DNA from 2 places in the Bacillus sp. JK62 genome. Region 2 is predicted to be linked to the other one. Evidence: riboswitches for the same ligand, from Rfam matches in the RefSeq annotation. Region 2 holds a riboswitch; the other holds the start of a gene.
The links. Region 2 has a riboswitch for lysine ahead of ACWJJ4_RS06305 (aspartate kinase). Riboswitches for the same ligand answer to the same signal wherever they lie in the genome.

Region 1 (7,460 bases), on a different contig from region 2:
TGGAACAAACAATACAGGCGGCTCCGCTCCGCAAGTACAGCGGCAGTTTGAACAGCCTGATCGAGATGTACCGCGGGGCTTGTGACATCGTCAGTCTGCATTTATACGATGGGGAGACGGGGCAGTATAACATCCCGTATGTGAAGCGCATTCTTTCAGGGGAGCCGTTTGCGCTTTTTCATGTCGTGCTTCGTCAGGCCGGATTATATGTGAAAAAGGGCAATCCGCTGAACATTCAGGGCTTTCAGGACTTGAGCCGAAAGGATGTCCGCATCGTCAATCGCGAAAAAGGATCAGGCGCGAGGGTGCTGCTGGATGAACAGCTCAGATCATTCGGCATCACGCCGTCTGATGTCGCCGGATATCATGACATTGTCACGGATCATCTGTCAGCGGCTTCACAAGTATCAAGCGGCAAGGCGGATATCGGAGTCGGGTCGCAGCATGCGGCGTATATGGCAGGCACGGACTTTATCCCGGTGATCAGTGAGCAGTACGATGTGGTTGTGTTAAAACAAAACCGGGAGCTTGTTCAAAGCGTGCGGGACATTCTTAATTCTGAGGAATTCAAGTCTCAGCTTTCTCAATTATCCGGATATGATACGAAAATGACAGGACGGCTCATATATGAAACATGAAAAATCCCTCCATATAACGGAGGGATTTTTTTATTGCTTATAAAACCGCAGCAGGTCGCCGTTTAATATTTTATCGGAAAGCATCAGCTCTTGTTCCGCTTTTTCTTTCTCATCGCTGCACGCGCTCAGGTCAGAAAGCGGTTCACCCGTTTTACGGCTGTAACACGTATTTTTCGTATAAATATGATCGTCCGTGATAAAGCTGCCGTTTCTCAGCACCGCAAACGGAGTCCGCTCTCCGGAAAACAGATCATTGCCGAACTGAATGCTGCCTTTCGTTTCAATGCCGAGCAGGTGAAGCAGCGTCGGCCTTACATCAACCTGTCCCGCGGCGGAAGCAATCGTTTCCGGCGCACGGTCGGTCACCCCGGGAATATGAATGATAAACGGCACGCGTTGAAGCTGAACCGTATCAAACGGAGTGATTTCCTCTTTCCCTAAGAATTCGGCAAGTCCTTGATTATGGGCTTCGGATATACCGTAATGATCTCCCATCAGGACGATCATCGCGTTGTCATACAGCCCTTCTTTTTTCAGCTTCTTGAAAAAGTGTTTCAGAGCCTCATCTTCATAGCGGACCGTCGTCACATAGCGGTTTAATAACTCGCTGCTTGTGTCCGGTTCCTCAATGAGCTGATCCTGTTGATCAATTTCAAAAGGAAAATGGTTGGTCAAAGTCAGCAGGCTTGCGTAAAACGGCTGCGGAAGCTTCTTTAATTTTTCCGCTGACTGTTCGAGAAACTCCTTATCCTTCAGGCCCCAGCCTGTTGAATTTTCCTGTGTCACCTTAAATTCATCCGCGTCGAAAAAACGGTCGATTCCGAATGCCCCGTACATCTCATCCCGGTTCCAAAAGGCTTTATGATTGGCATGCAGAACGGCTGAATAGTATTGATGATCTTTTAACATATGGTACATCGTATTGAACCGGTGGCCGCTTTTTGTAAAAAAAACGGCGCCGCTTGAAGACGGATACAGCGAATTCGCAGTAATGAATTCTGAATCTGAGGTTTTTCCCTGTTCAGTCTGCTGATAAAAATGAGTGAAGTCATAACTTTTTTTTCGCAGTTTGTTTAAAAACGGGGTAATCTCCCGTCCGTTGACCCGCTCATCCATTACAAAACGCTGTGTTGATTCGAGCGTAACAAAAATCACATTGCGCCCCTTTGCAAGCCCGAATTTTGAATCGGACGGCCTGCTGTAGCCGGCTTGAGTGTAATTCGCGACCGCCGCAAGGCTGTCTTCATCGGCAAACGCTTTAGCCCCTGCATTCAGCGTCTGCGAAATGGTGTCATACAAATGAAAGTGGAACAGGCCGATTCCTTTTACGAGCGCTTCACGATCAAAAGGGTGCTTGAACAGCTTCGGCTGCTCGGCCTCAGACAGCGCAAGGTTGCACAGCATGAGGCCGGCTGATGCCCACGCATACGCTTTAACGGTACGGGCGCCCGCTTTTCCTTGATCGGCTTTATGCCTTTTACCAAGATAAAACAAAACCGCAATATCCAAAAATAAAGCGATATAAAGCGGGTGAAACAGCTCTTGGACGCTACTTCCCATATCACCCATATTGCTTGCCTGAAACAAAACCGGTATGGTGATAAAATCAATATAAAACCCGTAAAACACCGTATTCGCGATTAAAATTCCCGTCAGCATCACATTTGCCGAAAGCAGAAAGATCCGCTGTTTTTTTTCCGTTAGCAAGAGGGCGATGCCGAACAGCGGCACAATGAAGCTCAGCGGATTAATGAGAAGCAGACATTCCTCAAGAACCGAATTGTTCTGCAGACCGAAACCGAGCTTATACACGGCATAGGTTTTCATCCACATGAACAGGATGGACAGGCATAAAAACCGATGATTGCTGAAAAAGGTTTTCTTCATATGTATGACTCCTCACCCTAAAAGCGAAAAGACGCTTTTTGTTTAAGAGATGCGGCCGTGAACCAGTTCGTATAAATAATAGCAGGATACAATCGTTAAGCCGGCCAGCACAAGCTGCTCCGAAAAGCTCCCCGTTCTCATATAAAGGGGAAGACGGAAGCGGATGGCGGACGGAAACAGCAGTTTAATGCCGTTGACGGTCCATGCGTCAAGTACAAGATGGCTTGCCATTCCGATCATCAGTCCGGCGGAAATGCTCGGATTCGGAATATACGAGGCCGTAATGAAAAACATAATAAGCATAAACAGCAGGCTGTGTGTAAACGTTCTGTGCCCGAACACCGTGCTTACGACTTTGGACAGAACGGGCAGCGTCCTGCCGATTTTGCTTTTCGTATGGCATATGTCGGGAATCAGCGCCCCGAGGGCACCCGCTGAGGTCATAAGGACCGGATCATACCCGTAATAATACGCAATTGCGGAACAAGAAGCGATGCCTCCCATGATGTGTGTTTTTCCTGTCATTTTTCGCTTCTCCTTTTTATTTTTGCCAAAATCCCCTGAATTACAAATATATCAAGAGAATGCATGTTTGATCAACAAACTTTACCTGTTCCGCCAAAAGGAAGGAGACGCGGATTCCGCATATTCTGCCGCGGAAAAAGACACATTATAGGTGTACCTATATTTGATAAAGAGGTGATACAGATGGCTTTCTTTAACAAAGAAAAAGGAAAAAACAGCGATAAAAACAAAAACGTCATTCAAGGCGCGCTTGACGACGCCAGTGCAGCTCTGAAAGACGATCCGCTTCAAGAAGCTGTTCAAAAGAAAAAAAACAACCGCTGACCATATAAGACGGGTAGGGCGAACGCTCTATCCGTTTTCCATCTAATATTTCCCTTTGACAGATCTTTTTATCTCTGATAACCTCTGAGTAGAATTGAATGATAAAAATCCTCACTCTTTCTCGGTGAGGTAGAGGTTGCGCTTGATGATGAGTCGCACATGCCAGGCTGATAAGGGGCCGCAAAACATGTGTTAAAGGCATCAGCGCCGAAGTGTAAAGAAAGCCGATCCTTCTTTATGCTGGGACTGTATCTGAATAAGTGCAGGACTGCCGCGTGCTTTTTCGCGGAGGGCTATCCGGAGATCAAGGGTGTGTGTGTTTCTTTAAGCATGGACTTTTGTTCAGGCTTTTTTTGCGTGTAAATATGGTCTCGGGGTCTGGTCCGTACGAATGAACAACCAGGAGGTACAGGAATGGAACAGACGAAAAAATGGGGTTTTTGGTTATTAACGGCGTTTGTCGTAGGAAATATGGTAGGCTCGGGCATCTTTTCGCTCCCGAGTACGCTCGCAAAAATCGCGAGCCCGTTCGGCGCCACATCGGCATGGCTTTTAACGGGAGCCGGTGTGTTAATGATCGCGCTGGTCTTCGGCCACTTATCCATCCGCAAGCCTGAGCTGACGGCGGGGCCGCAAAGCTATGCGCGTGCGCTGTTCAGCGATCGGAAAAAAGGGAATGCAGCGGGCTTCACGATGGTGTGGGGCTACTGGGTGGCGAGCTGGATCAGCAACGTGGCGATCATCACGAGCCTTGCCGGATATTTAACATCATTTTTCCCGATTTTAACGGATAAGCGTGAAATGTTTTCGATCGGCGGTCAGGCGGTTACGCTCGGCCAGCTGCTGACGTTTGCCGTATGTACGGTTTTATTATGGGGCACTCACACGATCCTCGTCACCAGCATTAACGGTGCGAGTAAATTAAATTTCGTCACGACGTTTTCAAAAGTATTAGGATTTATCTTCTTTATCATTGCAGGTTTGTTTGTATTTCAAACGTCGTTTTTCGATCATTTTTATTTTCCTGTTCAAACAGGCCCTCACACGGTTGAGGGAATCGGCGGACAGATCCACAATGCGGCGATTTCAACATTATGGGCGTTCGTCGGAATTGAATCGGCAGTCATTTTATCCGGGCGCGCCCGTTCGCAGCGCGACGTGAAACGCGCCACCATTACCGGATTATTGATCGCGCTTGGCATCTATATCATCGTGACATTGATTACGATGGGCGTGCTTCCGCATGGTAAGCTTGTCGGCTCGGAAAAACCGTTTGTTGACGTATTGTACGCGATCGTCGGCAGCGCGGGAAGCGTCATTATGGCGATTCTGGCGATTTTGTGTCTGTTCGGAACGATGCTCGGCTGGATTCTTCTCGGTTCTGAAGTTCCGTATCAAGCGGCGAAATCAGGAGACTTTCCCGCTGCTTTTGCAAAAACGAATAAACAGGGAAGCCCGGTTGTGTCGTTAATCGTAACGAACGTAATGTCACAGATCTTTATCTTTTCGGTTATTTCCCGGACGATCAGTGACGCGTTTACGTTTTTAACGACGGCGGCGACGCTCGCTTATCTGATTCCGTATCTCGTGTCAGCGTTTTACAGCCTGAAGCTCATTTTCACGGGTGAAACGTATGACGAGATAAAGGGCTCAAGAGTAAGAGACGGTATTATCGCCATCCTTGCCTGCATTTATTCTTTTTACGTCATTATTACCGGAACGGCCGATTTAACGACCTTTATTCTCGGTATCGGGCTGTTTTTCGTCGGTTTGCTGTTATATCCTTTCGTCTCAAAGAAATTTGCAAACAACAGACCATCGGTATGACAAAAAGACATCTCACGTCTGTGAGATGTCTTTTTTTGTTTGCGGCAGCGGATTACTTTTTGACGGCGTGTATATAATGAATGGTCTCAAATGCGGTTAAATGGTCAGTGCGTCCGCTGAAAAAACGGTCATTGACGTCCGCCGGAGATACATGTTCATAAATAAGCAGACCTGATGATTCTAATATTTTTTCGATTTCTTTATAACTGAAACACGATAACATCGGTTCTCCGCCTGCTGCAGCCATTTTCACCATGTTTTCCACTCTGTTTGACAGTCCTCTTTCTTCAAAGAGCGACTCATCTGCATAATCAAACACGATAGAGCTTCCCGGCGGGACTTCGGCAAATAATTGTGTGAGCAGGCGTGCGAGATGCTCTTTCGTAAGGTAGTATGACACACCGAGCAGGCTGAAAAAGGTTTTTTGGCGTGAAAAACCTTCCTGATACAGACGGCTGAAAGAAAGCGAAGCGGCGAAGTCCATCGGTACAAAATGAAGATGATGGGAAATGTCGAGATTCAGATGTTTCAATCTGTTTATTTTGTCTTCCTGTGAAGCGGGATGATCGATTTCAAATATGTCTAAGGCGTTTGTCACCTCAGGATGTCTGAAACAGAAAGTATCCAGTCCCGCGCCAAGGATGACATACTGTTTGGCCCCGAGCTTCACTTCATTCAAAAGCACTTCTTCACAATATGCGGCACGGGCTAACGGTGTAGGAGACAGCTGTACTTGAGTCATCCATTTTAAGATGTCATCCGGTTGGCCTTGAAGCCTCTGTGCCATGTCTTTGCTGAAAAATGATATACCTTGAATGAGATGATCGCGGATGTCCGAATGCTCTTTTTCAGAAATCAGATCTTGTGCCAAAAAATCATCAAATATCACCGGGGTGTCGTATTTACTATGGTACGCCCTTCCGAAAGCGGACAGCAGGGAAGTCATACTCGCCTTGTTTTCTTTCATATAAAGATCCTCCGTTATTTACATCAATCTCCGGCCGGGAGAATCTTATTATACATTTTAATCCAAAAATGTAAATTATAGCATAAATAAATTTTTTTGTCAAGCTTTAAGCGTAATAAAAAGCCGCTGTGACAGCGGCTTCGGGGTTACTTCGTTAAGCTTTTTGTGATGTAGTCGAGCTGGCCTTCAAGTGAGATCGGGTCTGAGAAATAGAAGCCGATCGGATCAATGCGGTAGACATGGTTTTGTTTGACGGCATCGAGGTTCTTCCAGATTGAGCTGTCAAGCACGCCTTTGTCGTCACCGCCGGCCTGCCATGGCCCCATAAAGATATAGTCTCCCGCGAAGTCAGGCAGTTTTTCAAGTGAAATGCTGGCGTAGCCCGGCCCTTGATTAATGGCTTTTTCCTGCGTCAGTTTTGTGGCCTTCAGCCCGAGTTTGTCATAAATAATGCTTCCGCCGCGGCCGAAGTCTTTACCGAATACATAGATGTCTTTTCCGTTTGTCTGCATGATGGAGATGGTTTTTGAGCCGACCGCTTTTTGAACCTTTGTTTTAGCGGCAGCGGTTTTCTTATCCCATTCAGCCAGCCATTTTTCTGCTTTATCTTCAGTGCCTGTCATTTTCGCAAACTCTTTGAATTGATCAATGTTGCTGCGCTTGTCATATTTAATGGCGATTGTCGGCGCGATTTTTTCCAGTTTTTCAATGTCGGCGCCTTGTGTCGTCCAGACAACGATTAAATCCGGCTTTAAATCAATGATTTTTTCAACGGACGTGCCGTCACCGATGTTTGTCACACCTTTTGTTTTCCCTTTGTAATAAGGGTTTTTAAATACGTTTTGCGGCGCGCCGACAACATTGATGCCGAGCTGTTTGAAGTCGCCGTAGTAGCCGTCAGCCATGACGACGACCCGTTTCGGGTGCTTCGGAATTTTAATATTGCCGTTTTCGGCTTTATACGTGATGGTTTCTTCTTTTTCAGAAGAACCTTTCGTGTCTGAAGAATTGCCGCATGCGGCCAAAGCGGTGATGAGCAGCATGGCAATCAGCGCTGCGCCGATTTTCTTGTATGTATGGAACATCTGACATTCCTTCTTTCATAAAAATTAGTGATAAAGAGAATCATTATCAGTGTGATTATATCACTGCTTTCATAGAGAAGCACGCTCTTTTTTAAGAAAAACTTTCTTTTTTTATATGAAATTAGGTCTATTAAAAGAGAAGATAAAAGTGCTATACTGAAACAAGTCATTGATAATCATTATCATTACCATTCTTGTTTTGAGAAA
Region 2 (7,460 bases):
ACTGTCCATAAAGCCGGCCGCCTTGTTAAACGCATCCGCTCCCCTTGCGGCAAATTGGTTGACGACTAAATGCTGGATCAAAAAGATGCCGACCGGAATAACACCGAGCAAGGAATGCAATCTTCGAAAATAAAACTCTCTGTTCCCAGACATTACTTTACCCCCTGTTTGATTTAAGTGCGAAATGTACTAAAATCTCTGCCCCCACTTCGTTTCAATTGTAAGCACTTTATTAAAATTTATTGACAATTTCATTTTACTCCTCCCTCAAAAGGGCGTCAAGAAAACGTGTACATAAATTATAATTTTCGGAATTGATTATCTGGAGGGAAAATTTTATTTTCCTGCGATATCTTTCTCACTTTTTTTCACGGGTTTTATAGGATCATCCTGTAATCCTCCCCCCTGTTTAAGCTATAATAAACGAAGGAGAGAGGGGAATACATAATATGAAGAATAATTATGAAGCAGCTTTAGAACCTTTAACTGAACTCGACGTCAGCGCATACGGCTACGAATTAATCCGGGAAATCGTGCTTCCGGATATCCTCGGCCCGGATCATTCATCGATGATGTATTGGGCGGGAAAACGCCTCGCCCGCAAATTTCCTCTTCAATCGTGGGAAGAAATCCCCGCCTTTTTTGAAAAAGCCGGCTGGGGAACTTTGACAAACGCAGGATCAAAAAAACAAGAATTGGAATTTGAACTGGAAGGACCGCTCGTGTCCAGCAGGCTCAAACATCAGAAAGAGCCTTGTTTCCAGCTTGAAGCCGGTTTTATAGCCGAACAGATTCAATTGATGAACGATCAGATTGCAGAATCTTATGAACAGGTAAAAAAGAGAGCGGATAAAGTCGTCCTGACCGTAAAATGGGATATGAAGGACCCTGTATAATTGAAAAAGGCGGTGACTCAAAAGTCCCGCCTTTTTGCCTGCCCGTTTATACGGCAGACGGCTGTTTAGAAAGCTCAAACGCATCATGAAGCGCTTCGACCGCTTTCACCATATCATTTTCGCTGACAACCGCTGATACTTTTATTTCGGATGTGCTTACCATTTTGACTTGTACATTTTTTTCCGCCAGTACGGCAAACATGTCCGCGGCGACGCCGGGATTTGAAACCATGCCCGACCCGACAATGGAGACTTTCGCCAGTTTTCTTTCGGTTTCAATTTTTTCATAGTCAAGCGCGTTTTTATATTCTTCAAGCACGGCGACCGTTTGCGCGGCATCTTCCGTTTTCACCGAGAAAGAAATATCCGCTTCCCCATCGTCCGACTGTGTCTGAATAATGATGTCAACGTTGATGTTTCGTTTTGCCAGCGCGGTGAAGATTGTTGAAAGTGTTGTCAGTCCGCTTGCAAGGCCCGTAACGGACACCCTCGTGATCTGGTCTTCAAATGCAATTCCTCTGACGATTAAATTCTGCTCCATTGATGATTCCTCCTCAATTAATGTCCCGGCTTCATGTTCCGTGCTTGACCGCACTTCTAAAGGCACTTGGTAGTTTTTCGCGAACTCAACCGCCCGCGGGTGAAGAACACCCGCTCCTAGATTTGCAAGCTCCAGCATTTCATCATAAGAAATCCCCGCCAGTTTTCTCGCTGACCGGACATACCGCGGATCTGTCGTAAATACGCCCGGAACATCTGTATAAATGTCGCATTTATCCGCATCCAGCGCTGCTGCAAGAGCGACCGCCGTCGTATCGGAACCGCCCCGTCCGAGCGTCGTGATGCCGCCGTCTTCCGTTACGCCCTGAAAACCGGCAACGACTGTAATTTTGCCTTCTGCAAGCTGCGAACGAATCGCCGTGATATCAATATCCGTAATTCTCGCATTGCCGTGAACGGCTTCCGTGCGGACACCCGCCTGCCAGCCCGTATAAGAGACGGCGTCATATCCTTTTTCCTGAAGCGCCATGGCCAAAAGCGAAATCGTGACCTGCTCCCCCGTAGACAAAAGCATATCCATCTCGCGTCTGCTTGGTTCAGATGTGATTTCAGCCGCGAGGTTAACGAGCGCGTCGGTTGATTTTCCCATTGCCGAAACGACGACTACGACATCATGGCCTTTTTGCTTTTCAGCAATGGCGCGATTTGCGGCATTTTGAATTTTTTCGGCAGAGCCGACGGAAGTGCCTCCGAATTTTTGTACGATAAGACCCATACTAGACCACCCTTTACATTTTGGTTCGTGCGGGTGAGGAGAAAAGAGCGTTTTGTCCACAATAAAAAAAGCAATGAGAGGAATAGCTCTCATTGCTTTTTCATATCATTACGATTGATTATGAACAACGAGATAGCCCTCCAAGAAAATGAATTCTTGACAGCCTTACATTTATTTAATGCAAGGCCAGCAAATCACACCGATGGGATGTGATACACTTCGGCGACGCTCCCCTTTCAGCCTTTTTCACAGAATCCATCATTCTCCAAAGGCTTACTATTGAAGTTCGCACCTCTATCTTCACCATATAACACGATCTTATGAAATTAGTTCACATTCTAGCAGATTTTTCAGGAAAGCACAATACTATTTTTTTAATTTTTCAAACAGCAGCTGGGCCGCCGCGGCCGGGACACCGGCTTTTTTGATATCGTCAAGGCTTGCTTCCTTCATCTTTTTGACAGATCCGAAATGTTTTAAGAGCATTTTTTTGCGTTTTTCGCCGATTCCGGGGATATCATCCAGAACGGATTGAAAGACGCTTTTTCCCCGAATCTGTCTGTGAAAGCTGATCGCAAAACGGTGAACTTCGTCCTGAATGCGCTGAAGCAGGTAAAACTCTTGGCTGTTCCGCTCCAGAAACACCGGTTCAAGCGGGTCGCCGATCAACAGGTTCGATGTCCGGTGTTTATCATCTTTCGCCAATCCCGCTACCGGGACATCAAGGCCGAGCTCATTCTCGAGCACGTCGCGCGCCGCGTTAATCTGCCCTTTTCCGCCGTCAATGATGATTAAATCCGGCAGCGGAAGGTTTTCGCGGAGCACCCTCGTGTATCTTCTTCTGACGACTTCCCTCATTGAGCCGTAATCATCAGGCCCTGTTACGGTTTTAATTTTATATTTGCGGTATTCCTTTTTATTCGGTTTTCCGTCTATAAAGACAATCATGGCCGATACGGGGTTTGTGCCTTGAATATTGGAGTTGTCAAACGCTTCAATCCGATGCGGCGTGTAAATATTCAGTGCGTCGCCAAGCCGTTCGGCTGCACCGATTGACCGTTCCTCATCCCGCTCGATTAACGAGAATTTTTCCCGCAGGGCGATTTTCGCATTTTTGTGCGCAAGCAAAAGCAGCTCTTTTTTCGGGCCTTTTTTCGGCTGATGCACGGCGGTTTCCAACAGCTCGCTGATCATGTCCCTGTCAACGCTGTCAGGCACCAGAATTTCCTTAGGCAGAAAGTGATTGTTTTTGGAATAGAACTGGCCGATGAAGGTCAGAAACTCTTCATCCGCTTCCTGATACATCGGAAACATGCTGACATCGCGTTCGATCAGTTTTCCTTGGCGTATAAAAAAGACTTGGACGCACATCCAGCCTTTATCGTAGGCATATGCAAACACATCGCGGTCCAGAAGGTCATTCATGGTCATTTTCTGCTTCTCCATCGTCGATTCGATGTGAGCAAGCTGGTCGCGGAATTCTTTAGCCCGTTCAAATTCAAGCTTTTCGGCCGCTTCTGCCATTTTCGCTTCAAGCTCTTTTTTGATTTCGTTATGCCCTCCCTTTAAAAAACGGGTGATGTCTTCAACAATCTCGCGGTTTGTCTCCTCAGATATATCCTTTACACATGGGGCGAGGCATTGTCCGAGATGATAATAAAGACAGACGCGGTCCGGAAGCTTTGAGCATTTCCTGAGCGGGTAAAGGCGGTCCAGCAGTTTTTTCGTTTCCCGCGCCGCCTGCACATTCGGATACGGGCCGAAATAGCGTCCTTTGTCTTTTTTGACATTCCGGGTGACAATCAGCCGAGGATGGCGTTCATGGGTGATTTTTATAAAGGGATAGGTTTTATCATCTTTCAGCATGACGTTGTATTTCGGATCGTATTTTTTAATCAGATTCATTTCCAAAATAAGCGCTTCAAGATTGGAGGAAGTCACGATATATTCAAAGTCCTCAATCTCCGTCACAAGCCGTTGGGTTTTTGCGTCGTGAGAACCGGTGAAATAAGACCGCACCCTGTTTTTCAAGACTTTCGCTTTCCCCACGTAGATGACTGTTTTTTGACGGTCTTTCATTAAATAACAGCCCGGCTGATCGGGAAGGAGGGCCAGCTTTTCTTTCAGTTGTTTATTCATACGTTACCCTTCCTTACATTCATTTCTCGTGTCCATTCAGTGTATCACGAACATTTGTTTTTCTCCATTCTCAGCTTTTGGAAGATCAAAAAAAGGCGATTCCCTTTCAAAGGAATCGCCCTGCCGTAACGGAAGCTTTCGGCTTACAGATGTTTGTTTACAAGCTCTTCAAGAGCTTCTTTCGGTTTGAAGCCGACAGATGTTTCAACGACTTCTCCGTCTTTTAGCACGAGAAGTGTCGGGATGCTCATGACGCCGTATTTACCGGCAGTTTCTTGGTTTTCATCCACGTCGATTTTGACGATTTTCAGTTTGTCTCCCATTTCTTGATCAAGCTCTTCAAGAACGGGCGCGATCATTTTACAAGGTCCGCACCAAGGAGCCCAGAAATCAGCCAATACGACACCTTCACTTGTTTCAGCTGAGAACGATTGATCAGTTGCTTTTACGATAGCCATTTGTTATTCCTCCAATTGTCAAATGATGATTTTTAGTATAGCATCTCCCATTCGTTCATGCTAATTTAATGCTTATATTATTTTCTCCCGAACCCGCCGGAAATAATCTTATTTATACAGTGTATTATAACCGGGCGGCGGGCGTTCAAAACTTAAGATGGATCCGCAGGCAGCGTGATTAATACAATCGCCATCGGAGGAAGCTCCGCCTCAAGTTTTCCTCCCTTTTGAGCAAACCCGGAAAACGGCTTCGGTTTGACGTTTTCCGGACTGCTGAATGTATTGTGGGCATTCATTTTTTCCGCGTGCAGAATCGTTCCCGAAGGCGTCCCTGTCTTTTTCATGCCCCGCAGTTCAATCTTCACGTCAGCTTTGTGCAGATGATCGATATTGCAAATGCTGATATGTATGTCTCCGTTTTGCTGTTTGGACGCTGAAATGCTGACTTGCGGGAGCCGGCCGTCATTCCATTCGTACCCGGCTGCATTAGTTTCTGCCGCCAAAAGAGATGCGTCCTGGTGCACCTTAAACATATCAAACACATGATACGTCGGCGTCAACAGCATTTCTTTCCCTTCTGTCAGGATCATTGCCTGAAGCACGTTGACGGTTTGCGCGATATTGGCCATCTGTACGCGGTCTGCGTGCTGATGAAAAATGTGAAAATGCGCGGCGGCGACAAGGGCGTCGCGGATCGTATTCTGCTGATACAGAAAGCCCGGATTCGTGCCCGGCTCAGGGTCAAGCCACGTGCCCCATTCATCAATGATCAGCCCGACTCTTTTTTCGGGATCGTACTGATCCATGATGGCGCTGTGCCTTGTGATCAATTCATCCATATGCGCCGCTTTTTTCATCGTGATGAACCATTCATCTTCCGTAAACTCCGTCGCTGATCCTTTCCCCTTCCAGAAGTCGCCCGGTATTGTGTAATAATGCAGGCTCAGCCCGTCCATGAGATCCGCGGCTTTTTTCATTAAAGTTTCAGTCCAGCGGTAATCGTCGACATTCGCGCCGCCGGCAATTTTATAGATTTCATTACCGCTGTAATTGCGGACATAGGTTTGAAAGTTTCTGTAAAGGTCGGCATAATACTCAGGATGCATGTTTCCGCCGCAGCCCCAGTTCTCATTTCCTATTCCGAAATATTTCAGCTTCCACGGTTTTTCCCGCCCGTTTTCTTTTCTCCAGTCGGACATCGGCGTGCCTGCTTCAAACGTCATGTATTCAATCCAATCAGCCATTTCTTTAACCGTTCCGCTGCCGACGTTTCCGGCGATGTACGGTTCACATCCGAGCAGTTCACAAAGCATCATAAACTCGTGCGTGCCGAATTCATTAGAATCAATCGTCCCGCCCCAATGGGTATTCAGCATGGTTTTGCGTTTCCCTACACCGTTTGCCCAATGATATTCATCAGCAAAACAGCCGCCCGGCCACCTGAGGACGGGAATCTGAAGCTGTTTGAGGGCGGCGGCGACATCCGTCCTGACCCCTCCGGTATTCGGAATATCGGAATCTTTTCCGACCCAGATGCCCTCATATATGCCTCTTCCCAGGTGTTCCGCGAAATGTCCGTATATGTTTTTATTAATGGTTCCCCGTGTGATATCAGTTTGAATGACTGCCGTATTGTGAGACAAACTTGATCATTCCTTCCCCTTAATAAGAATGAAAGCACTAGAGCCGATCTATCTGGGATGTATGCTGAATGGATAAGTTTGTAAGCGCTTTACAAAAGCTTATTACATTGGTTCGTACATGTCAATCTATTGTTTTATTAATCTGTAATTTGTACGAACTAATTAACACAAATCAAAACCCTCTGACAAATAAGCCAGAGGGTTTTGATTATGAATGAATATTGGCATTTTTAAATTCCTGGGTCAGAAGCGGTACCACTTCGAACAAATCGCCGACAATTCCGTAGTCCGCTATTTTAAATATTTCCGCTTCCGGGTCTTTGTTAATGGCAACGATGACCTTACTGTTTGACATGCCCGCCAAATGCTGAATCGCTCCGGAAATGCCGCAGGCGATATACAAATCCGGCGTGACAACTTTTCCCGTCTGGCCGATTTGAAGAGAATAGTCGCAGTAGTCCGCGTCACACGCGCCGCGCGAAGCGCCCACCGCTGCTCCGAGCACCTCGGCAAGTTCTTTTAACGGTTCAAATCCATCTTTGCTTTTTACACCGCGGCCGCCTGCTACGATAATTTTCGCTTCTGATAAATCCACGCCGTCCGCCGTTTTTTTGACTACTTCTTCAATGACCGTCCGCAAATCTGCCGGAGGCGCCGCAAGCTCTTCAATATCACCCGTCCGGTTCGCGTCTTTTTCTAATGCCTGAATATTATTCGGACGAATTGTCGCCAGAATGAAAGGATCGGTTGAAATCACCTGTTCAAAGGCTTTTCCGGAATAGATCGGTCTTGTAAAAACGATGTTGTCTCCGGTAACGCTTACATCCGTGCTGTCTGAAATCAGCCCCGTTTCAAACCGGGCCGCAAGCTTAGGTGACAAATCTTTTCCCATAGAAGTGTGGCCGAAAATGACCGCATCAGGCTTTTCATTTTCGATCAAATCCCCGAGAACCGCGGCATATCCGTCCGCCGTATACTGAGAAAGCCCCGGCGAATCGGCCGTAAATACTTTGTCGGCGCCGTACTGAATGAGTTCTGATGCTGCATC

Region 1: another riboswitch for lysine. It lies ahead of ACWJJ4_RS03910 (amino acid permease); the one in region 2 lies ahead of ACWJJ4_RS06305 (aspartate kinase).

Annotation. Positions count from the first base shown of each region.
Region 1 covers NZ_JBSJQA010000001.1:785,923-793,382, forward strand. The annotation lists gene ACWJJ4_RS03890 (substrate-binding domain-containing protein) at 1-638, shown strand, start outside; gene ACWJJ4_RS03895 (LTA synthase family protein) at 669-2,525, opposite strand; gene ACWJJ4_RS03900 (metal-dependent hydrolase) at 2,568-3,050, opposite strand; gene sspJ (small acid-soluble spore protein SspJ) at 3,234-3,374, shown strand; lysine riboswitch at 3,497-3,678, shown strand; gene ACWJJ4_RS03910 (amino acid permease) at 3,789-5,201, shown strand; gene ACWJJ4_RS03915 (class I SAM-dependent methyltransferase) at 5,254-6,168, opposite strand; gene ACWJJ4_RS03920 (iron-hydroxamate ABC transporter substrate-binding protein) at 6,315-7,253, opposite strand.
Region 2 covers NZ_JBSJQA010000002.1:229,902-237,361, reverse strand. The annotation lists gene sdhC (succinate dehydrogenase cytochrome B558) at 1-153, opposite strand, end outside; gene ACWJJ4_RS06310 (YslB family protein) at 450-896, shown strand; gene ACWJJ4_RS06305 (aspartate kinase) at 943-2,172, opposite strand; lysine riboswitch at 2,298-2,477, opposite strand; gene uvrC (excinuclease ABC subunit UvrC) at 2,539-4,311, opposite strand; gene trxA (thioredoxin) at 4,455-4,769, opposite strand; gene ACWJJ4_RS06290 (alpha-N-arabinofuranosidase) at 4,922-6,412, opposite strand; gene ACWJJ4_RS06285 (electron transfer flavoprotein subunit alpha/FixB family protein) at 6,621-7,460, opposite strand, start outside.